Regions from separate parts of the Micromonospora sp. CA-248260 genome, predicted to be linked through region 1. Evidence: riboswitches for the same ligand, from Rfam matches in the RefSeq annotation. Region 1 holds a riboswitch; each other region holds the start of a gene.
What was found. Region 1 has a riboswitch for cobalamin ahead of bluB (5,6-dimethylbenzimidazole synthase). Riboswitches for the same ligand answer to the same signal wherever they lie in the genome.
Positions count from the first base shown of each region.

Region 2: it holds a riboswitch for cobalamin, as region 1 does, so the genes downstream of both, cobN (cobaltochelatase subunit CobN) here and bluB (5,6-dimethylbenzimidazole synthase) in region 1, are expected to answer to the same signal.
Region 3: it holds a riboswitch for cobalamin, as region 1 does, so the genes downstream of both, ACQP2H_RS19425 (ribonucleoside-diphosphate reductase subunit alpha) here and bluB (5,6-dimethylbenzimidazole synthase) in region 1, are expected to answer to the same signal.

Region 1 is NZ_CP192021.1:2,616,215-2,623,435, forward strand. It holds gene ACQP2H_RS11530 (2Fe-2S iron-sulfur cluster-binding protein) at 1-1,617, opposite strand, end outside; gene ACQP2H_RS11535 (winged helix-turn-helix transcriptional regulator) at 1,734-1,979, shown strand; gene ACQP2H_RS11540 (hypothetical protein) at 2,158-2,592, opposite strand; gene bluB (5,6-dimethylbenzimidazole synthase) at 3,034-3,657, opposite strand; cobalamin riboswitch at 3,695-3,893, opposite strand; gene ACQP2H_RS11550 (Kelch repeat-containing protein) at 3,901-4,962, opposite strand; gene ACQP2H_RS11555 (non-ribosomal peptide synthetase) at 5,762-7,221, shown strand, end outside.
Region 2 is NZ_CP192021.1:3,851,635-3,858,855, reverse strand. It holds gene ACQP2H_RS17030 (MFS transporter) at 1-805, shown strand, start outside; gene ACQP2H_RS17025 (aldo/keto reductase) at 879-1,772, shown strand; gene ACQP2H_RS17020 (hypothetical protein) at 1,904-2,239, shown strand; cobalamin riboswitch at 2,941-3,070, shown strand; gene cobN (cobaltochelatase subunit CobN) at 3,379-7,122, shown strand; partial or broken gene ACQP2H_RS17010 (VWA domain-containing protein) at 7,119-7,221, shown strand, end outside.
Region 3 is NZ_CP192021.1:4,476,026-4,483,246, forward strand. It holds gene ACQP2H_RS19415 (oxidoreductase) at 1-860, opposite strand, end outside; gene ACQP2H_RS19420 (helix-turn-helix transcriptional regulator) at 988-1,875, shown strand; cobalamin riboswitch at 1,903-2,119, shown strand; gene ACQP2H_RS19425 (ribonucleoside-diphosphate reductase subunit alpha) at 2,240-4,615, shown strand; gene ACQP2H_RS19430 (ribonucleotide-diphosphate reductase subunit beta) at 4,669-5,646, shown strand; gene ACQP2H_RS19435 (PIG-L family deacetylase) at 5,706-7,040, opposite strand; gene ACQP2H_RS19440 (ABC-F family ATP-binding cassette domain-containing protein) at 7,146-7,221, opposite strand, start outside.

The sequences.
Region 1 (7,221 bases):
GGGCTGCCCGGCCGCTTCCACGGTCATCGGCTGGGGCGTCGTGGTCGCGATCGTGGTGCCGGCACCCGAGGTGTACGTCTCGTGGTGCACCCGCGCGTCCGGCACGCCGAGGCTCGCGAGCACCTTCCGTACGGTGCTCATGAGCGCCTCGGGGCCGCAGACGTAGTAGCGGGCGTCTGCGGCCGGCGTACGGCCGGTGAACCAGTCCACCAGGCGGTCCGCGTCGAGGCGGCCGTCCCGTCTGGTCAGGACGTGGGTGACGGACAACCGGTCCGGGTGCTCCGCGGCCAACCGGTCGAGGTCGGCGGCGAAGATGACCTCGTCGGCGTCCCGGCTGCTGTGGAGCAGCGCGATCCGGTCGTGGCCGGCCCGGTCGGCGAGCCGCGTACGGATCATGCTCATCATCGGCGTCACACCGCTGCCGGCGGCGACGAGCAGTATTTCGGTCGGTGGCTCGGTCTCGGTGTGGAACGTCCCGGACGGGCCGTGCAGGCCCAGGAGGTCCCCGACGCGCAGCATCCGGTGCACGTGGCTGGAGAGCCGCCCTCCCTCGACATGCTTGACGGTGACCTCCAGCCGCGTCGTCCCCGGCGCGGACGAGGCCGAATAGGCCCGCCGGACCGGTCGGCCGTCGACCTCGACGACGAGCGTGAAGTACTGGCCGGGCCGGAACGCGAAATGGTCGGGCCGTCCGGCGGCGTCTTCGAGGACGAGCGTGACGGTGCTCGGCGTCTCCCGGCGCATCTCCACGATTCGCACCTCCCGCAGCGGACTTCCGGCCCGGTCGCCGTCGGTCCGTCGCCCGTCCGCGACGTCGGCGTAGCCCTCCTTACGCAGCGCGGAGCGGTAGGCGCGGCGCATCATCACCCGCAGCGCCCGCGACAGCCCCGGGATCGCGCCGATGACCCTGAACAGTGCCGCAGGCGGCCCGCCCGGCGCGTCCGCCGAGTTCGTGGCGAGGTGCTCCAACGCGATCATGGTGAGATCCGGCGCGGCACTGCGGTCGAGGTGTGCGCCGGGATGCCACAGCCGGGCCCGGGCCACCGCGTCGTTGCCGGTCACCTCGGCGTGTTCGACGTCGATGACGAGCGCCGCGTGCGGTGCCAGCCCGCGCAGCGCGAGGGTCCGTAGCAGTGCCGGGTCGTCGGTTACCACGCCGCGCCCGCGTACGTGCAGCACCCCGCTGCGGCCGGGCACGAGCGCGGCGAAGGCGAGCCGCTCATCCTGCAGCAGGTTGTGTAGCGTGTCGGCGCGTTTGTTGCCCCTGCGGTCCGGGAGCACGAGCGTCCGACCGTCGAGGATCCGGACCACCGTTCCCCGGTCGCCTCGGGGACTGGTGTCGCTGCCACCCTCGGTGTCCCAGCTCGACAGTGCGAGGAACGGCGCTGCGGCGAGGAACTCGGCCACACCGGGTGCCCCCAGCGGCTCGTCGAGGGCGATCTGCGGGGCCGACGCGGTCTGCTGGGTGGGTGGCTGCCACAGGCCGGACCGGAGGATGGCCTGCGCGCAGTGGACCCACGCCTGCCTGATCACCACCGTGGTCCGTGCTCGCCGCTGGGAGGTGACCGTGCCGTTGACACGCAGGACCTCGCCGACTCCAGGCAGCAGGAAGAACATCGACGTCGGCCCGGGGGAGGCGTCGGCCTCGGGGAGGGCGAACGAGATCCGCGTGGGGGACTGGACGTGGGCGAACCCGGCGACGCCACCGACGACGTCGTCCGGCTCGTGCCGCGCTGCGCCGCCGCATGCCGGGTGTGTCCCAGAAGATGCTCACCCACACCCTGCGTCAACTCGAAGGCGCCGGCCTCGCCCGCCGCTGGGTGGAACCCACGAGTCCGCCCGCCGTGCACTACTCGTTGACAGCGCTCGGCGACACGCTCGTCGGTCCGTTGCGCGAGCTCAAACGCTGGGCCGAGCTGAACATGGGTGCGATCGATGCGCTGCGTACGGCTGCGGTCAAGGCCCGTCACGACCAGTAGGCAAGGAGGGCGGGCGGATCCTGTCACGGGGTGATGGTCGAGACCCGCGTACTCCCGACAGGTCGACGCCAGGCCGGCACCTCGACGGATGGAAGCCAGCACCACCCCGGTCCTTCCGTCGTTTCCGGGTGGGCCGCCTGCCCGGTCATCCCGGCACACCCTGCTGCTCCCGCTCCCGTCAGCCGCCCGGGCAGCGGTTGTCGCCGCCGCTGAGTTCCACGCAGTGCCCTGGCGGGCCGGGCGTCGTGTCTGCCGGCACCGGAGTGAGACCCCGCCCGACGGATGCGGCGAACGGTAGGGCGGGCACGGCGATCACGACGGTCAGCACCAGGAAGACGATCGCGGTTCGGACCAGCCGCAGCCGGTACGCGACGAGCGCGATGACTGCCGGGCCGGCGATCGCCACCAACGCGGCGACCAGCAGGGCCAGGCTCGCCTGGCGTCCGAGGCCCACCAGCTCGTCGGGCCGGCCGTCGTAGTTGGCGTTCCACTGCGCCAAGCCGATGCTCAGCCACCACACGGCTGCCGCGATCAGCCCGCCGATCCAGACCAGGACCAGGAGCCCCACGATCGGGCCACCCCACCGACGTGCACCGGCCGCCTCAGAAGTCACGCGGTCCAGCGTGGACGGTCCGACCCGACCAGGCATGAGTCGGCGTACTCAGCGCGCTCGTCGAGGCTGTGTTCGTCGGCCCGGGGGACATCCGACCGCAGTCAGGCGCGGGCGTTCGGGGCTGGTTTCTCCGTGAGCTGCCACCGGTCGCCGTGACCCGCGGCGACAACGACCGCCTCGCGTCACCGGTGAACCCCGAAGCGAAGTCCGGCGGGGAAGGCCGCCGGTGCAGCGGCGGCGCCGTGCCGGTCGTCGGTGACAATGAAGTCAACCTGTCTCGGGCAGGATTCAGGATGGCTGACTACTACCCTGTGCAGATCCAATGGCTGTCCCATCGCTGTCAAAATCCATCAGTGGGCACTCAGGAAGTCGGCGGGGGATCGACCGAAAACAGTGTTGCAGCGACGAGGCGCGCTGTCATCCACAATGGAAAATGGGGATTCAGCTGTGCAACCAACGGTCGTGGTGGATCGCCTCGGCGAGAGGTCGGCGTCGACGCCACCCGTGCCGTTCCAGGTCGGGCACGGACTCCAGGTGGGTGACCGGCCCGACGCAGAGCCAGGCCACCGGCCGGATGCCGGCCGGTGCGCCCAGCAGCCCGGCCAGGAACGACTCTCGGTAGAAGGAGACCCACCCGACGCCCAGCCCTTCGGCGGTGGCGGCGAGCCAGAGATTCTGGATGGCCAGGCAGACCGAGTAGAGACCGGCGTCGGCGATGGCGTGCCGCCCGAGCACGGCCGGGCCCCCACGCTGCGGGTCGTACGTGACGACGACCGACAGCGTCGACTCCAACACCCCGTCGATCTTGATGCCCGCGAACCGTTCGGCCGCCGCGCCGTCCAGGGTGGCGGCGAACGTCGCCCGCTCGGCCTGCACGTGCCGGTGGAACCGACGACGGATGGCAGGGTCCCGGACCAGGACGAAGTCCCACGGCTGTGAGTAACCGACGCTGGGTGCGGCGTGCGCGGCGTCCAGGATCCGGTGCAGGGCGCCGTCCGGCACCGGTTCCCCGGTGAACTGGGCCCGGACGTCCCGGCGGCGGTGGATGGCGTCGTAGAGTTCCACAGGCAGGCTCCCGCTGCGCTCGGCCCACCCCGGACGGGCGGGCGGTCGACGCGAGGCCGGTCTTCGGACTCCCGGATCGACGCCAACCCGTCCGCCTTCCCAGCCGTACGGCCAGTGGCTGCGCTCCTCGCGCCTGGACGGTCGCTCCCCGGTCACCGTGGCGGGCCCGTGCCGGAATCACACCGGCTTCCCGATTCTCCCCGCACCCGCGGGGCACCTCGCACGATCATGCCGCCGCCGATGCTAACCCGTGCCGGTGACGCAGGCCGGCCACGCCCCCGGCGGGCGGCGGGCGGTCACCCGCGCGGACTCCACCCCGGCGGTGTGCCCGCCGATCGCGAAGATCCTCCTGCCGCTGGTGACCGCCGCGCCTTCACGATGGGCGGTGGTGGTGCCGGTGACCGTCGCCCAGGTGCCGGTGTCGGGTGAGTACGCGTCCACCCGGGTGGTGTCCACGCAGTCGACAGGTCTTCCCGAAGGGTCGGTGACCAGTTCACAGCCACCTGTCGCATAGATCCGGCCGTCCGGGCCGGTCGTGGCGTCGACCAGACACCGCCGGCTGGGAAGCGGCGCGAGAGTCGCCCAGGTGTCGGTGGTGGGCGAGTACGCCTCGACGACGTCGAGGACGTTCAGGACGCCGTCCCCGCAGCCGCCGATCGCGTAGATCCGCCCGTCTGGTCCGCCGGTCACCCCCATCTCGTAGCGCGGCGTGGGCATCGACGCCGCGGTGGTCCACCGGTCCACCGTCGGCTCGTAGACCTCCAGGGTGGACAGCGAGCCGCGACGGTCCCCGCCGACGGCGTAGACCCGGCCGTCGGTGCCGGCCGTCGCGGCGAGCAGTTGCCGTCCGCTGGGCATCGACGCGACGGGCACCCAGTGGTCGTCGCCCGGCGTCAGGGCGAGCACGGAGCTGAGGAACGCTCCCTCGGCACCGGGAGAGCTGCCACCGATCGCGTAGACGCGCCCGTCCCCGCCGGTGGCCGCCGCATGGCGGTACCGGGGCCGGGGCAGCGACGGACCGGCCCTCCACCGCCGCGTCCGAGGCGTGTAGACCTCCACCACCGTGGTGACCGAAGCCGCGTCGGCACCCCCGATCGCGAAGATCGACCCGTCCGGCGCCGTGGCCGCCGCCAGCGCGAAGCGGGAACTCGACAGCGCGTCGTCGGCCCGCCAACGGAGGGCGGGTCGGTCGCCCCTGGCGGCGGCACCGGCGACGGGTGCCGGCAGTTGGGCCACCGCGACGGCAATGGCGAGGAACAGTGTCCTCCATGGTGCGGCGCGGCCGAGAATGCGAATTGTCGTCACGACTGGGATGCTCCCTTCGCGCTGGGTCGACGGGCGTTTTCCGCTGATCGGCAGGCTAGCAGTCCGGCGTACGCGGCAGCCGCGAAGGACCTGCCAATTTCCCCCGAGGGTGAAAATGGTGTCGTGGCTGAATGTGTGTTCGCTCGGGAAGCTGTCGCCGGTCACCACTTGGGGTCGTGTCCGCACGATGCGGAAGGGAATTCTCCTCACGTGCGCCGTGGGTGGTGCCGGCGTCGGGCGGGGAACGCGACGCCGTGATTGCCGGCTGCCGCCCGTGGTGAGGGGGTCGGCACCCGCGGGACGGTCCGGCCACCACGCCGGACGGCGCGTCGGCGTGACGTTGCGGGGCTGTCCGGTCGGCCAGGTCCGCCCCCGTTCCCCGGCGGGATCCTGGTGGTGCACCGCCCTCCGGGCGTCCGCCACGCGCAGTGACCGCCGACTGCGCCGAAACCGGGACGGTTCACCATGATGGACAGCGCTACGGACACCTGACCATGAGCCATACGGACCAGCTCAAATCAGCCGCAACCCCGCCGGCGAACTCCCGGCCGGCCATCAATACGTATTGACGCACCCCATCGTTAATGTTACCGTCAGTCATACTCTGGTCGCTAGCTGTGGCAATGGATCGAAGCAATATCCGGCACCGACCGATGATGCTGTCCAAGTTGATTCACCGTAGGTCACCCCGTGGCGAAACAGCGCCGGGTTCGCTCCCGGGCACTGACATCTCTGTGATTACGCGACACGAGTTTGCGCTTTTTCGACAGATTGCGGGTGTCTGTAGGAAGGAGAGGTAGTGACCGAGGCCCTGGTGAATTCGGCACACGCGACGGATTCGGCTGAACTGCCACTGTCGTTCGCCCAGGAACAGTTGTGGTTCCTCGACCAACTCGCCCCCGGCACACCGACGTACAACGTCGCCGTGCTGTACCGGATCGACGGCGACCTGGATCACTCGGCACTACAGACCGCGATGACCCGGGTCGTCGCGAACCACGACATCCTCCGCGCGCGCTTCGACGCGCACGACGGCGTTCCCTACCAGGTCATCGCAGCTCCTCCGGAGCAGGCGCTCGTGATCGACGACTCCACCGCAGCGGGGGAACTCCGGGAGACACGTGCCCTCGACGCGGCCACCACGCTGGCACGGACACCGTTCGACCTGGCCGTGGGCCCGCTCTACAGGTTCCGCCTGTTCCGCGTCGCAACGGAACGACACCTGTTGTCCATCGTCATTCACCACATCGTGTGTGACGGCTGGTCCATCAACCTGATCAGTGACGAGATCCGCAGGTCGTACGCGGCGATCCGGCAGGGTCACGAACTCCCGGCCGGCCGGGCCGCCACCGACTACGCCGATTTCGTCAAGGCCCAGCGGGTCGCCTTCGAAGACGGCACCTTCGAAGCGCAGCTCACCTACTGGAAGTCCCAACTGTCGGGCCTGCCGGCGTTGAACCTGCCGGCTGACCACCCGCGACCGCCGTACACCGTCCACCGCGGCGAACACCTCAGCCGGGTCTTTCCGGCATCGATCGGTGCCACCGCGCGCCGCCTCGCCCGGTCGCAGAAGGTCTCACTGTCGATGCTCCTGACCGCGGCCCTCGGGGTGGTCCTGTCCCGTTACACCGGTGAGGAGGACCTCGCCGTCGGCACCACCGCACTCGGTCGGTCCGATCCCGACCTGGAACAGGTCGTCGGCATCTTCGTCAACGCGGTGGTGCTGCGGCTGGACCTGTCCGGAAAGCCCACCTTCGCCGAGCTGCTCGATCGGGTCAAGGACACCTCCCTGCGGGCCTACGAGCTTCAGGACGTGCCGTTCGAGCGGGTGGTCGACCGCCTTGCCGTCCCCCGCGACCCCAGCCGCAATCCGTTGTTCGACGTCCTTCTCCAGGTGCTCAACGAGGAGACCGGCAGCGGCTCCCTCGACCTGCCCGGAGCCACCATCAGTGTGGTCGACCAGCAGACGATGCACTCCCGGTTCGACCTGTCGCTGACCTTCGCCGAGTCGGCGACCGAGCTGAGGGTGTCGGCGGAGTATTCGACGGAGCTGTTCGCCCGGTGGCGCATCGACCAACTGCTCACCCACATCGAGCGCGTCCTGACCGGTGCGGCCGCCGACCCCGGCATCAGGGTGTCCGAGATCGACCTGCTGTCCGCCGACGACCGGGCCGAGTTGATGCGGCTGGGTCGCGGTCCGGACGACGCCGTCCGCTCCGATCCCGTGCACGTCCTCGTCGCGGAACGGGCCGCAGCGGC
Region 2 (7,221 bases), 1.2 Mb from region 1:
CCGCTTCCACGCCGCCTGGAGCCTCGGCTCGGTGGCCGGTGCCGGGCTGGGCGCGGGTGCGGCCCGGCTCGGTGTGCCGATCACCGTCCACCTGGCGGTGCTGGCGGCGGTGGTGCTCGGCGGCACCCTGCTCGGGGCGCGGAACTTCCTGCCCGCCCTGCCCGCCTCCACCGCGGACGGTGCCGCGTCGGCCCGCCGGGGTGGCCTGCTCGCGGCCTGGCGGGAGCCGCGCACCCTGCTCATCGGCGCACTGGTGCTGGTGATGGCGTTCACCGAGGGCAGCGCCAACGACTGGCTGGCGGTCGCCTTCGTCGACGGCTACGGGGTCAGCGAGGCCGCCGGGGCAGCCGTCTTCGGGGTCTTCGTCGCCGGCATGACCATCGGCCGGACCGTCGGCACCGTGGCCATCGACCGCTGGGGCCGGGTGCCGGTGCTGATCGGCACGATCCTGCTGGCCGCCGCCGGCTCGCTGCTGGCGGTGCTGGCCGGCTCCGGCCCGCTGGCAGTCGTCGGGGTGGTCCTCTGGGGGCTCGGCGCGTCGCTCGGCTTCCCGGTCGGGATGAGCGCCGCCGCCGACGACGAGGAGCACGCCCCCGCCCGGGTCAGCGTCGTCGCGGTGATCGGTTACACGTCGTTCCTGGCCAGCCCGCCGCTGCTGGGCCTGCTCGGTGACCACGTCGGCATCCTGCATGCCCTGCTGGTGGTGCCGGTGCTGCTGATCCCGACGCTGGCCCTGGTGCCGGCGACTCGTCCACCGGCCGGCGTCGGGCCGTCGGAACACACCGCCCCAGTACAGAAAAACTAACAGTTCCCGGCCCGCACCGGTATCGGGTGCGCGGCCGTTACGACGGGTCGTCGCCGCTGGCTAGGGTCGCCGGATGCCAACTGAGATCACCGCCGCAGCGGCGGGCCGCTGGACCCTGGGCGACCGCACCGTGCACCGGATGGGCTTCGGCTCGATGCGGCTCACCGCCCACCCCGACCGGGACCGGGCGCTGCGCGTCCTGCGCCGGGCCGTCGAACTGGGCGTCGACCACATCGACACCGCCGCGTTCTACGTCTCACCGGGCGGCACCCTGAAGGTCGGCACCGGCCCCGCCCGGTACGCCACCGAACTGATCCGTGCCGCCCTCGCCCCGTACCCGGAAGGGCTGGTCATCGCCACCAAGGTCGGCTTCCGGGCCGACCCGACGACCGGCACGCGCGAGGAGGCCAGCCCGGCGCAGCTGCGCGCCCAGGTGGAGGAGAACCTGCGTCGGCTCGGCCGCGACCACCTCGACCTGGTCAACCTGCGGATCGTCAAGCGGCCCGCGCCGGACTCCGTGGCCGAACGCTTCGGTGCGCTGGCCGAGCTGCGCGACGCCGGTCTGATCCGGCACCTGGGCCTGTCCAACGTCCGCGTCGACCACCTCGACGAGGCGCAGACCATCGCCCCGGTGGTCTGCGTGCAGAACAACTACGCCCTGGACAACCGCGGCGACCAGGACGCCATGGTCCGCGAGTGCGGTGCCCGGGGGATCGCCTACGTGCCGTTCTTCTCCCTGACCGGCGTCAACCGCGAAGGCGGGGCACGTACCGACCACGACGCGGCCGTACGCGCCGTCGCCCGCGCCCACGACGCCACCCCGCAGCAGGTACGCCTCGCCTGGACGCTGCACCAGGGCCCGCACGTGCTGGCCATCCCCGGTACCGGTGACCCGGCCCACCTCGCCGAGAACGTCGCAGCCGCCGCGCTGCGACTCACCCCCGACGAGCTGGCCGCCCTGGGCTGAACGGTCCCGGGCGTGGCGCGTACGCCCTGGGGCGTCGAGGTCTGCCCCGTCCAGCCGGTTGTCACCGGGCTCGCAGCGCCCTGCCAGGCAGGGGTGTTCCACTGGAGGGACGCCGAGGAGAGGACGGGCAGATGGGCTGGTTCAGCCGACGGACCCGGGCTGACGAGGGCATCCCGACCAAGCTCGATCGGGAGGCCACCCGGGACGACCTGACCGCGTTGGCGGACTTCGTGGCCGCCCACCGGGGGGTGGAGTTCTATCTCGAACCCGAGACGACCGCCACCGACACCACAGTGGTGGCGATCGCGCACGACGGGGAGTGGATCCGCCGCCGCACCGGCTCCCCACGTACGGCGGCGAAGCTGGCCCACCGGCACGCGGTGCCCCTCTACGAGGCGGCGAAGACCGGATACCCGGAGCGGATGCGGGCCTGGAACCGGACCCACCCCGAGCGTCGCCTCCGCTGACCCCTCAGCCGCTGCGTAGAGGGTGGCCGGGGGTCTGCGGGGTGGGTGTCTGTGGGGGCGGGCCGTGGGGTGCGGCCGTGGTGGTGGGCGCGGCCGTTGGCCGCGCCAGCGGCTGCGGGCCAGGGGTGTGGGTATGTCGTCGCGGGCCCTTTCGAGCTGATGACGGTGACGGATCGGTCCCCCCGGGTGGGACGGCCCGGCCCGGCTCGGCCCGACGCCCGTCCGGTCGGGTCGGACCGTGCCGACCCCGAGTCGTTGACGTCATCAGCTCGACAGCGTGCGAGAGAGGTGTTCCGACCGCCAGGGACGGTCGGCCCCGGGACAGGTCGGCCCCGGGACGGGTCGGCCCCGGGACGGGTCGGCCCCGGGACGGGTCGGCCCCGGGACGGGTCGGCCCCGGGACGGGTCGGCCCCGGGACGGGTCGGCCCCGGGACGGGTGCCTCGATCGGCTCCGCCCCGGCTGGTGGCGGCCGGCGGAACTCCCTGAGGCGGGTTGCGGGTCGCCTCGGAGGATCTGCGGGTGCGCCGCACGGGGCGGCTGCGGGTCGGCCGTCGGGCGGGGCCGGACCCACCCGTGGGATGCGCGGGGCGGGCGGCTGCCGGCCTCGCCACAGGGGTCGATCGGTGCCGTCGCGGGGCCGGTGGCCACCGTTGACCTCGGGGTGAGGAGTATGGCAGCATTCGCGGCCTGACGGCAGTGAAGGAAGTCGGTGCGATTCCGACGCGGTCCCGCCACTGTCACCGGGGAGCGATCCCCCCTCGTGAGTCACGACCGTGCGTGCACGGTTGGAAGGCCGGGGGTGAGCGTCGATCCGGGAGCCAGGATACTTCGGCCGTCGGAGAACCCCAGGGCGTGGACACCCGAGGAGGACCCGATGACGCACAGCGTCACTGCCGACCCCATCACGGTCGGTGATTTCTGCATCACCGTCGAGCCCGCGCCGCCGCGTGCTCCCACCTCTCCCACCGTCGCCGGCCGCCGCCGGGGCGGTCGGCCTGCCACGTACCGCTGACGGCCGGTCCGGGTACCCCGCCGCAGGCGGGTGCGTCGTACCTCCGCCGCCGCTGACCGGCGTCCCTCCCGCCCCGCTCGGCCCGGCCCTGTGGTCGAGCCGGACGTCACTCTCCGGAGCCGAACGTGCGCATTCTGCTGCTGTCCACCGCCGACACCGATCTGCTCGCCGCCCGGGCCAGCGCCGCCGACTACCGGCTCGCCAACCCCACCCGGGTCGACGTGGACGCCGTGCCGGCCCTGCTCGACGGGGTCGACCTGGCCGTCGTACGGCTGCTCGGTGGTCGGCAGGCGTGGCCGGACGGCCTCGCGGCGGTGCTCGGCTCCGGCGTCCCCACGATCGTGCTCGGCGGCGAGGCGGTGCCCGACGCGGAGCTGATGGCGGCCTCCACGGTGACCTCCGGGGTGGCCACCGAAGCCCTGTCCTACCTGGTCGAGGGGGGTGCGGCAAACCTCGCCCAGCTGGCCCGGTTCCTGTCCGACACGGTCCTGCTCACCGGTGAGGGCTTCGACCCGCCCACCCCCACCCCGCCGTACGGCATTCTCGACCGTCGACCCCCGACCGCCCCGGTCGACCCGACCGCCCCGATCGACCCGGCGGAACCGGCGGCCGGGCCGGCCGGGCGGCGGGCGGACGGCGACGGGCGGCCCACGGTGGGCATCGTGTTCTACCGGGCGCACGCGCTGGCCGGCAACACCGACTTCGTGCACACCCTGGTCGACGCGGTCGACGCGGCCGGGGGGAACCCGCTGCCGATCTACTGCGGATCGCTGCGCGGGCTCACCCCCGGCGCCGGGCCGCTGGACCTCTTCGCCCGCTGCGACGCGCTCGTCGTCACCGTCCTCGCCGCCGGGGGGACGGTCGCCGCCGACGCCTCCGGTGGCGGCGACGAGGACGCCTGGGACGTCGGCGCGCTCGCCGCCCTCGACGTGCCGGTGATCCAGGCGCTCTGCCTCACCAGCACCCGGGACCAGTGGGCCGGCAGCGACGCCGGACTGTCCCCGTTGGACGCGGCGATGCAGGTGGCGATCCCCGAGTTCGACGGCCGGATCGTCACCGTGCCGTTCTCGTTCAAACGCATCGACGCCGACGGGCTGTCGGTCTACGCCGCCGACGCCGAGCGGGCCGCCCGGGTCGCCGGGATCGCCGTCCGACAGGCCCGGCTGCGGCACCTGCCCCCCGCCGACAGGCGGCTGGCGATCGTGCTCAGCTCCTACCCGACGAAGCACTCCCGGGTCGGCAACGCCGTCGGCCTGGACACCCCCGCCTCGGCGGTACGCCTGCTCGCCGCCCTCGCCGCCGCCGGATACCACCTCGGTGACGCGCCCCCGCCCACCGACGGGGACGCCCTGATCCACGCACTGATCGCCGCCGGTGGTCACGACGTCGAGTGGCTCACCCCGCAACAGTTGTCCGCCGCCGAGGCCCGGGTGCCGGGGGAGACCTACCGGCGCTGGTTCGACCAGGTGCCGGCCGACCTGCGGGACCGGATGCGGGAACACTGGGGTGAGCCACCCGGCCAGCTCTACACCGACGACGGTGACATCGTCCTGGCCGGGCTGCGGTTCGGCAACGTCACCCTGCTGATCCAGCCGCCGCGCGGCTTCGGTGAGAACCCGATCGCCATCTACCACGACCCCGACCTGCCACCCAGCCACCACTACCTCGCCGCGTACCGGTGGTTGGCCGCGCCGGTCGCCGACGGCGGGTTCGGTGCCGACGCGGTGGTGCACCTCGGCAAACACGGCACCCTGGAATGGCTGCCCGGCAAGGGCCTCGGCCTGGCCGCCGACTGCGCCCCCGACGCCGTCCTCGGCGACCTGCCGCTGGTCTACCCGTTCATCGTCAACGACCCCGGCGAGGGCACCCAGGCCAAGCGGCGGGCGCACGCCGTCGTCGTCGACCACCTGGTGCCCCCGATGGCCCGCGCCGAGACCTACGGCGACCTGGCGAAACTCGAACAACTGCTGGACGAGTACGCCACCGTGCAGGCCCTCGACCCGGCGAAGGTGCCGGTGGTCCGGGGGCAGATCTGGGAGCTGGTGCGCGTCGCCGAACTGCACCACGACCTGCACACCGAGGCGATGCCCGACGCCGACGACTTCGACGACTTCGTGCTGCACCTCGACGGTTACCTGTGCGAGGTCAAGGACGTGCAGATCCGCGACGGGCTGCACATCCTGGCCGAGGTGCCCACCGGTGAGCCCCGGGTGAACCTCGTCCTCGCCGTGCTGCGCGCCCCCCAGGTGTGGGGCGGCGCCCAGGCCCTGCCCGGCCTGCGTCAGGCCCTCGCCGCCAGCTATGACCTCGACGAGCAGGCGCTGCTCGCCGAGCCCGGGGCGCGGGTGGCGGTGCCGGCGGCGCTGACCGACGTCGTCGACGGGCCGTCGGTCACCGCCGCCGACGCGGTGGACCTGATCGAAGGGCTGGCCCGGCGGCTCGTCCTCGGCATGGAGACCCTCGGTTGGGACCCCGCCCGGGTCGACGAGGTGGTCACCGAGGTGACCGGTGGGTCCTGCCCCGACGCCGCCGAGGTGCTGCGGTTCGCCGCCCGCGAGGTGGTGCCCCGGCTGGACCGCACCACCGACGAGATCACCCACACCCTCGGCGCGCTCGACGGCCGGTTCGTGCCCCCCGGTCCGTCCGGGTCGCCCACCCGGGGGCTGGTCAACGTGCTGCCCACGGGCCGCAACTTCTACTCCGTCGACCCGAAGGTGATCCCCAGCCGCAACGCCTGGGACGTCGGGGTCGCGCTGGCCGACTCGCTACTCGCCCGCTACCTCGCCGACACCGGCGAGTACCCGCGGTCGGTCGGGCTGACCGTGTGGGGCACCAGCGCCATGCGTACCCAGGGTGACGACATCGCCGAGGTGCTGGCCCTGCTCGGCTGCCGGCCGGTGTGGGACGACCGGTCGCGGCGGGTCACCGGCGTCGAGGTGGTGCCGGTGGCGGAACTGGGCCGGCCCCGGGTCGACGTCACGGTCCGCATCTCGGGTTTCTTCCGGGACGCGTTCCCGCACGTCGTCGCCCTCCTCGACGACGCGGTACGGCTGGTCGCCGCCCTCGACGAGCCGGCCGGGGACAACTACCTGCGCGCGCACGTGGCCGCCGACCTCGCCACCCACGGCGACGAGCGGCGGGCCACCGCCCGGATCTTCGGCTCCAAGCCCGGGGCGTACGGGGCGGGGCTGCTGCCGCTGATCGACGCCCGGAACTGGCGCACCGACGCCGACCTGGCCGAGGTGTACGCCGTCTGGGGTGGCTACGCCTACGGCCGGGGCCTGGACGGGCGGGAGGCGCGGGCCGACATGGAACGGTCCTTCGCCCGGATCGCGGTGGCGGCCAAGAACCAGGACACCCGCGAGCACGACATCGTCGACTCCGACGACTATTTCCAGTACCACGGTGGGATGGTGGCGATGGTGCGGCACCTGACCGGGGCCGCCCCGGCCGCCTATGTGGGCGACTCGGCGATGCCGCACGACGTGCGCACCCGCACCCTCGGCGAGGAGACCCGGCGGGTGTTCCGGGCCCGGGTGGTCAACCCGAAGTGGATCGCCGCGATGCGCCGGCACGGCTACAAGGGCGCGTTCGAGCTGGCCGCCACCGTGGACTACCTGTTCGGCTACGACGCCACCGCCGGTGTCGTCGACGACTGGATGTACGAGCGCCTCGCCGAGGCGTACCTGTTCGACGGGGAGACCCGGGAGTTCCTGGAACGGTCCAACCCGTGGGCGCTGCGCGGCATCACCGAGCGGTTGCTGGAGGCCGCCGACCGGGGCCTGTGGGCCGCGCCGGAGCCCGCCACCCTGGACCGGCTGCGGGAGACGTACCTGGCCACCGAGGGCGACCTGGAGGAAAAGCAGTGAGCGCGAGGAGTGAGCCGGGTTTGCGAGCCCCGCAGTCGCGAGCCGGAGCAGCACAGTGAGCGGGTTTCCCTTCTCGGCCGTGCTCGGGATGGACGACAT
Region 3 (7,221 bases), 1.9 Mb from region 1:
AGCCGCCGGCCGACAGCGGGATCGGTGGCCTCCGGGCTGGCCCGCACCTCGGTGACCGGACCCCAGGTCTGGAAGAGCCGGGCCGGGCCGAAGAACTGGCCGCCACGGACCGCCGGGTCGGTGGCGGCGCGCAGCTGGGGCAGCGCACCCCGCTCCACCGGCTGGGTGGCCAGCAGGCCCAGCCAGGCGACCACCCGGCCACGCCGGCCACGGTGGGCCATGGCCCGGGGGGTCAGGTTGGTGCGGGTGACACCGGGATGGGCCAGCACGCTGAGCACCGGTGCTCCGGCGGCGCGCAGCCGCCGGTCCAGCTCCACGCCGAAGACGGTGGTGGCGAGCTTGGACCGGCCGTACGCGGCGGCGCCCCGGTAGCCGCGCTCGCCCATCAGGTCGGCGAAGTCCAGGTGTGCGTTGCGGTGGGTGATCGAGCTGAGGTGGACCACCCGGGCCGCCCGCGCGGCGGCCAGGTTGTCCAGCAGCAGACCGGTCAGCGCGAAGTGACCCAGCAGGTTGGTGGCGAGGTGCAGCTCGTGGCCGTCGACACTGGTGCGGCGCGGGCCGAGCAGCACCGCACCGGCGTTGTTGACCAGCAGGTCGAGCCTCGGATGGGCGGCGGCCAGTCCCGCCGCGAACGCCCGGACCGAGGCGAGGGAGGCGAGGTCCAGCTCACGTACCTCGACGTTCCCGCCGATGCGCCGGCCGGCCTGCCGGCCGGCGGCGGTGTCGCGGACGGCGAGCACGACGTGCGCACCACGGTGGGCCAGCGCGGTGGCGGTGACCAGGCCGAGGCCCGAGTTCGCGCCGGTCACCACGGCGGTACGGCCGTGCTGGTCGGGGATGTGGTCGGCGGTCCAGGTCATCTGCTGCTCCTGAGCGGTCGGGGTGGGACGCCGACGTTAGGGGCCGCCCGGCCGGGCTCGGTCGTCCCCGGTCGCCTAGGTCCCGCAGTCCTACCCACCCCGGTCCGGGCCGCGTCACACTGGCCCCATGACCCATCCGTACGCCCGCGAACTCGGTGACTTCCTGCGCGCCCGACGCGGCCGGCTGCACCCCCGCGACGTCGGCCTGGAGCCGGGCGGGCGACGGCGGGTCACCGGGCTGCGCCGCGAGGAGCTGGCGCTGCTGGCCGGGTTGAGCACCGACTACTACCAGCGGATGGAGCAGGGCCGGGAGGTCCGCCCGTCCGACCACGTGCTGGACGCGCTCGCCGCCGCGCTCGCCCTCGACGACGAGGAACGCCGGCACCTGTTCACCCTGGCCCGCGCCGCCCGCCGGCCGGTACCGGCCCGGGTGGACCACGGCCCGGAGCGGGTGCCGGAGAGCACCCGACGGCTGCTGCGGGTGCTGGACACCCCGGCGGTGGTGCTCGGCCGCCACCTGGACCTGCTCGCCTGGAACGCGTGGGCGGTGGCGCTGCTCGGCGATCCGACGGATCTCCCGCCGGGCCGGCTCAACATGCTGCTGCTGATGTTCGACGAGGCGGCGTCCCCGGTGCGGCGCTGCGCGTCCTGGGAGCAGCAGGCGCTGGACTACATCGGCATGATGCGTGCCGCCGTCGCCACCGACCCCACCCATCCCCGGGCCACCGCGATCGTCGGTGAGCTGAGCATCCGCAGCGCCGAGTTCCGGCGGCTGTGGTCGCGGCACGACGTGCGCGGGTCGGTCACCGGAACCAAGACCTTCCAGGTCCCCGGGGTCGGTGACATCGTCCTGGACTGGGACACCTACCCGCTGCCCGGCAACCCCGGCCCGGTCCTGCTGGTCTTCACCGCCGAGCCCGGCAGTGCCGACGCGGACGCCCTGCGGCTGCTGGCGTCACTGCGGGCCACCGACCGGTCGGAGGAGAGTTATCTGACACGCCGACGCGACATCTAGTGTTGCCTCTCCCCCATCCACGCCATATATGGTGTGCCACGCAGCTGGTTCGACCGGGCCCGGTGGTCCGGTCGAGGCAACAGGGAACCCGGTGGAAATCCGGGACTGCCCCGCAGCGGTAAGTGGGAACGACCGCCGTCATCGAGCACTGGACCGCCAGGTCTGGGAAGCGACGGCCAGTAGGCGACCGGCGACCCCGGTCACGCCCGCGAGTCCGAAGACCTGCCAGTGCGCCGTGCGCTGCTGCGCGCGGCGGTCGGAGGTCGCGCGGGACGACCGACGCCAGCACCCGGGCCGGCCGTCGTGCCGTGCCCGTTGGCGTTCTCCCGCGTCCGATGGCCATCGGTGACAGCGAGGAGAGGTCATGACGAACGTAGCGGAACGCCCACCGTCCGAGGTCGACGGCGCGGAGTCACGCCGGCCGGCGATGCGGGTACGCAAGCGCGACGGCGACACCGAGCCGGTCGACGTCAACCGGATCGTCACGGCGGTCGCGCGGTGGGCCACCGACCTGGACGAGGTCGATCCGCTGCGGGTGGCCACCAGGACGATCAGCGGCCTCTACGACGGGGCGACCACCGCCGAGCTGGACAAGCTGTCGATCCAGACGGCGGCGGAGCTGATCGGCACGGAACCGCAGTACTCCCGGCTGGCGGCCCGGCTGCTGGCCGCGTACGTGGACGAGGAGGTCCGCGGGCAGGCGGTGGAGAGCTTCAGCCAGTCCATCCGGTACGCCCACGGCCTCGGCCTGATCGCCGACGACACCGCCGCGTTCGTGGCCCGGCACGCCCGGCAGCTCGACGACGCCGTCGACCCGGCCGGTGACCTGCGGTTCGAGTATTTCGGGCTGCGGACGGTGGCCGACCGCTACCTGCTGCGGCACCCGCAGTCGCGGCTGGTGGTGGAGACCCCGCAGTTCTGGCTGCTGCGGGTGGCCTGCGGGCTGTCCACCACGCCCGACGAGGCGGTCGGGTTCTACCGGCTGATGTCGTCGCTTGCCTACCTGCCGAGTTCCCCGACGTTGTTCAACTCGGGCACCCGGCACACCCAGATGTCGTCGTGTTTCCTGGTCGACTCGCCGCGCGACGAGCTGGACTCGATCTACGAGCGCTACCACCAGGTGGCGAAGCTGTCGAAGTTCTCCGGCGGCATCGGCATCTCCTGGTCGCGGGTGCGGGGCCGGGGCGCGCTGATCCGGGGCACCAACGGCCGGTCCAACGGGATCGTGCCGTTCCTCAAGACCCTCGACGCCGGGGTGGCGGCGGTCAACCAGGGCGGCCGGCGCAAGGGCGCCGCCTGCGTCTACCTGGAACCCTGGCACCCGGACGTCGAGGAGTTCCTGGAGTTGCGGGACAACACCGGTGAGGAGGCCCGGCGTACCCACAACCTCAACCTGGCCAACTGGATCCCCGACGAGTTCATGCGCCGGGTCGAGGCCGACGGCGACTGGTCGCTGATCGACCCGTCGGACGCCCCGGAGCTGCCCGACCTGTACGGCGAGGAGTTCGACGCCGCGTACCGGGTCGCCGAGAAGAAGGCGGTCCGGACGGTGAAGGCCCGGGACCTGTACGGGCGGATGATGCGCACCCTGGCACAGACCGGCAACGGGTGGATGACGTTCAAGGACCCGTCGAACCGGCTGTCCAACCAGACCGGCGTGCCGGGCAACACGATCCACCTGTCCAACCTGTGCACCGAGATCCTGGAGGTCAACAGCGACACCGAGACGGCGGTGTGCAACCTCGGCTCGGTCAACCTCGGCGCGCACCTCACCGGCGACGGCGTCGACTGGGACAAGCTGCGCGCAACGGTCCGGACGGCGGTGGTGTTCCTGGACCGGGTGATCGACATCAACTACTACCCGGCCGAGCAGGCGGCGGCGTCGAACCCGCGCTGGCGGCCCGTCGGGCTGGGGCTGATGGGTTTGCAGGACGCGTTGTTCGCGCTGCGGCTGCCGTTCGACTCGGCCGGGGCCCGGGAGTTGTCCACCCGGGTCCAGGAGGAGATCTTCCTGACCGCCCTGGAGACCTCGGCCGGCCTGGCCGAACGGTTCGGCGCGCACCCGGCGTACCCGCAGACCAGGGCGGCCCGGGGTGACCTGCACCCGGACCTGTGGGGGGTCGAGCCCACCCAGGCCGCGCGGTGGGCGGCGCTGCGCACCCGGATCGCGGCGCACGGCCTGCGCAACTCGCTGCTCGTGGCGATCGCCCCGACCGCCACGATCGCGTCGATCGCCGGCTGTTACGAGTGCATCGAGCCGCAGGTGTCCAACCTGTTCAAGCGGGAGACCATGTCCGGGGAGTTCCTCCAGATCAACACCTATCTGGTACGCGAGCTGAAGGCGCGCGGCCTGTGGACGTCGGAGATCCGCGACCAGATCAAGCGGGCCGAGGGTTCGGTGCAGGGCATCGTCGACCTGCCCGTCGAGGTGCGGGAGTTGTTCCGGACCGCGTGGGAGCTGCCGCAGCGGGCGCTGATCGACCTGGCCGCCGCGCGGGCGCCGTACATCGACCAGTCGCAGTCGCTGAACCTGTTCCTCAGCGCGCCGACCATCGGCAAGTTGTCCTCGATGTACCTGTACGCCTGGAAGTCCGGGCTGAAGACCACCTACTACCTGCGGTCGCGTCCGGCGACCCGGATCCAGCAGGCCACCGTCACCGTCGCCCCGGTCGTGGCGGCCGACGCCGAGGCGCTGGCCTGTTCCCTGGAGAACCCCGAGAGCTGCGAGGCGTGCCAGTGACCACCGTCGACGAACCCCGCACCGCCGGGCGGCAGCTGCTGCTCGACCCCGGCATGGACCTCACCCTGCGGCCGATGCGCTACCCGCACTTCTTCGACCGGTTCAAAGACGCCATCCGTAACACCTGGACGGTGGAGGAGGTCGACCTGCACTCCGACCTGGCCGACCTGGAGCGGCTGTCCCCGGCCGAGCGGCACCTGGTGTCCCGGTTGGTGGCGTTCTTCGCCACCGGTGACACGATCGTCGCCAACAACCTGGTGCTCAACCTCTACCAGCACGTCAACTCTCCCGAAGGCCGGCTCTACCTGTCCCGGCAGCTGTTCGAGGAAGCCGTGCACGTGCAGTTCTACCTGAACCTGCTCGACACATACGTCCCCGACGAGCAGGAGCGGTTCGCCGCGTTCGCCGCGATCGAGAACATCCCGTCGATCCGGCGCAAGGCCGAGTTCTGCTTCCGCTGGATCGACTCGGTCTTCGAGCTGCGGGAGCTGCGTACCCGGGCGGACCGGCGGGCGTTCCTGCTCAACCTGATCTGCTTCGCCGCCTGCATCGAGGGGCTGTTCTTCTACGGCGCGTTCGCCTACGTCTACTTCCTGCGGTCCCGGGGTCTGCTCAACGGGTTGGCGTCGGGCACCAACTGGGTGTTCCGCGACGAGTCGATGCACATGGCGTTCGCCTTCGACGTGGTGGAGACCGCCCGGCGGGAGGAGCCGGACCTGTTCGACGCCGACCTGGAACGGCAGGTCACCGAGATGCTCGCCGAGGCCGTCGAGTGTGAGGTGCAGTTCGCCGAGGACCTGCTCGACCAGGGCGTGTCGGGGCTGTCGCTCGCGGACATGCGGGCCTATCTGGAGCATGTCGCCGACCGGCGGCTCACCCAGCTCGGCATCGCGCCGCGCTACGGCGCGCAGAACCCGTTCGCGTTCATGGACCTGCAGGACGTGCAGGAGCTGTCGAACTTCTTCGAGCGACGGGTGTCGGCGTACCAGGTGGGGGTCAGCGGCAGCGTCACCTTCGACGACGACTTCTGACGCGCCGTACGGTGGCCCGGTCCGGTGGGGTGTCCGACCCCACCGGACCGGGTCGCCGTTCACGGGCCGGCGTTGCCGAACACCTCGATCTCGGCGAGGCCGACGTTGACGGTGCCGCCGCCGACCCCGGTGACGGTGAGCTTGACGCTGGTCACCGTCTTCGCCGCCGGGAGGATGACCTCCGTCGGGCCGCCGCCGTTGTCCAGGGCGCCGACGGCCGTGGAGGTGCCGTCGCTGAACAGCAGGGTGCCGCCGGTGATCTGGTCGTTGGGGTTGGGTCGGTCGTAGAGGACGACCCGGCGGACGGTGCGCGGGCCCGGCCAGCTCAGGGTGAGCTGGGTGCCGACCCCGCCGTAGACGGTCGCCCACTCCCGGGTCTGGTCGTCGGGCCAGCCGGCGATCACCCCGTCGACGGCCTTGGCCGCCGTCTGCCCGCTGCTGGTGTCCTGGCTGGTCGCGGTGACGGTGGCCGTCCGGGCCAGGTTGGGGCCGAGGACCTTGTACTGCCGCTGGAGGAAGGCCGGGTAGTCGTAGCCGGCGCAGGTGGGCAGGCTGGTGCAGGCCCCGTCGTCGTACTGGCCGTAGGCGAAGAAGGCGGCGGACTTGCCGGCGACGTCGGTCGACCCCAGGTTCGCCGGATAGTTCTTGATCTTGTAGTCGTGGTAGCCGGTGAACGTGGGCGAACCGACGTACGCCTGCTCGGCGGCCTGGGCGAAGTAGGCCGCGCCGTGGTGGTCGCTGTGGTCACCGTCGCCGAACCCGCCCGCGTGGTCCTGGGTGTTGACGGCGGTCGGCTGGTAGGCGGTCATCAGCCCGGCCAGGGCGCTGATCAGGCCGGAGCGGGTGTAGCTGGACGCGCCGGCACCCAGCGACGTGATCGTGGAGATGTCGTTGAGCCAGAGCTTCTGCAGGCTCTGCGAGCCGGTGTTCGGATGCCCCGTGCCGCCGGGGTAGCCGTCCGGCAGCCGCAGGAAGGCCAGCGACACGGTGGGCTTGCCGGTGAGCGTGAAGACCGGGATCGGATGCCCGCTGATGCCGGCGTCCGCCTGGGTCCAGGTGTTGGCGACCCCGGTCATCTGGGCGTAGGCCGTCTTGGCCCCGGTCTCCCGGCCGCCCCAGTAGGTGCTGTCCCGGCCGGCGTCGCCCGCCGTGACGAAGACCGTCCGGACACAGCGGTTGGCCTGCACGTCGTGCAGCAGGTCCGGGCTGAGGAAGAGCAGGTCGTCGTCCTGGTGGGCGACCACGTTCATGATCGCTCCCGCCGGACAGCCCGGCCCGGCCTGGGCCGCCGGCGGGCCGGCCAGGGTCGCCGCCACGCAGGCGGCCACCACCGGAACGGCCAACGACCACCGGGCCGGACGACGGCGAACTGTTCGCATGACAAGGTGACGCACGGTTACCTCCCCGTAGCAGTAGCAGTGCGCCCTCTTTTTACCATGGACGAACGTCTATTTTTGCCCTGTCGCGACGGCCCCCCTGCCTCGGGCCTCCGGGCCGGGTCAGCGCGGCGGCCCGGTCTCGGTGAGCCGGCCGTCGGCCAGCCGGAGCCACCGGTCCACGGCGATCCCGGCCAGG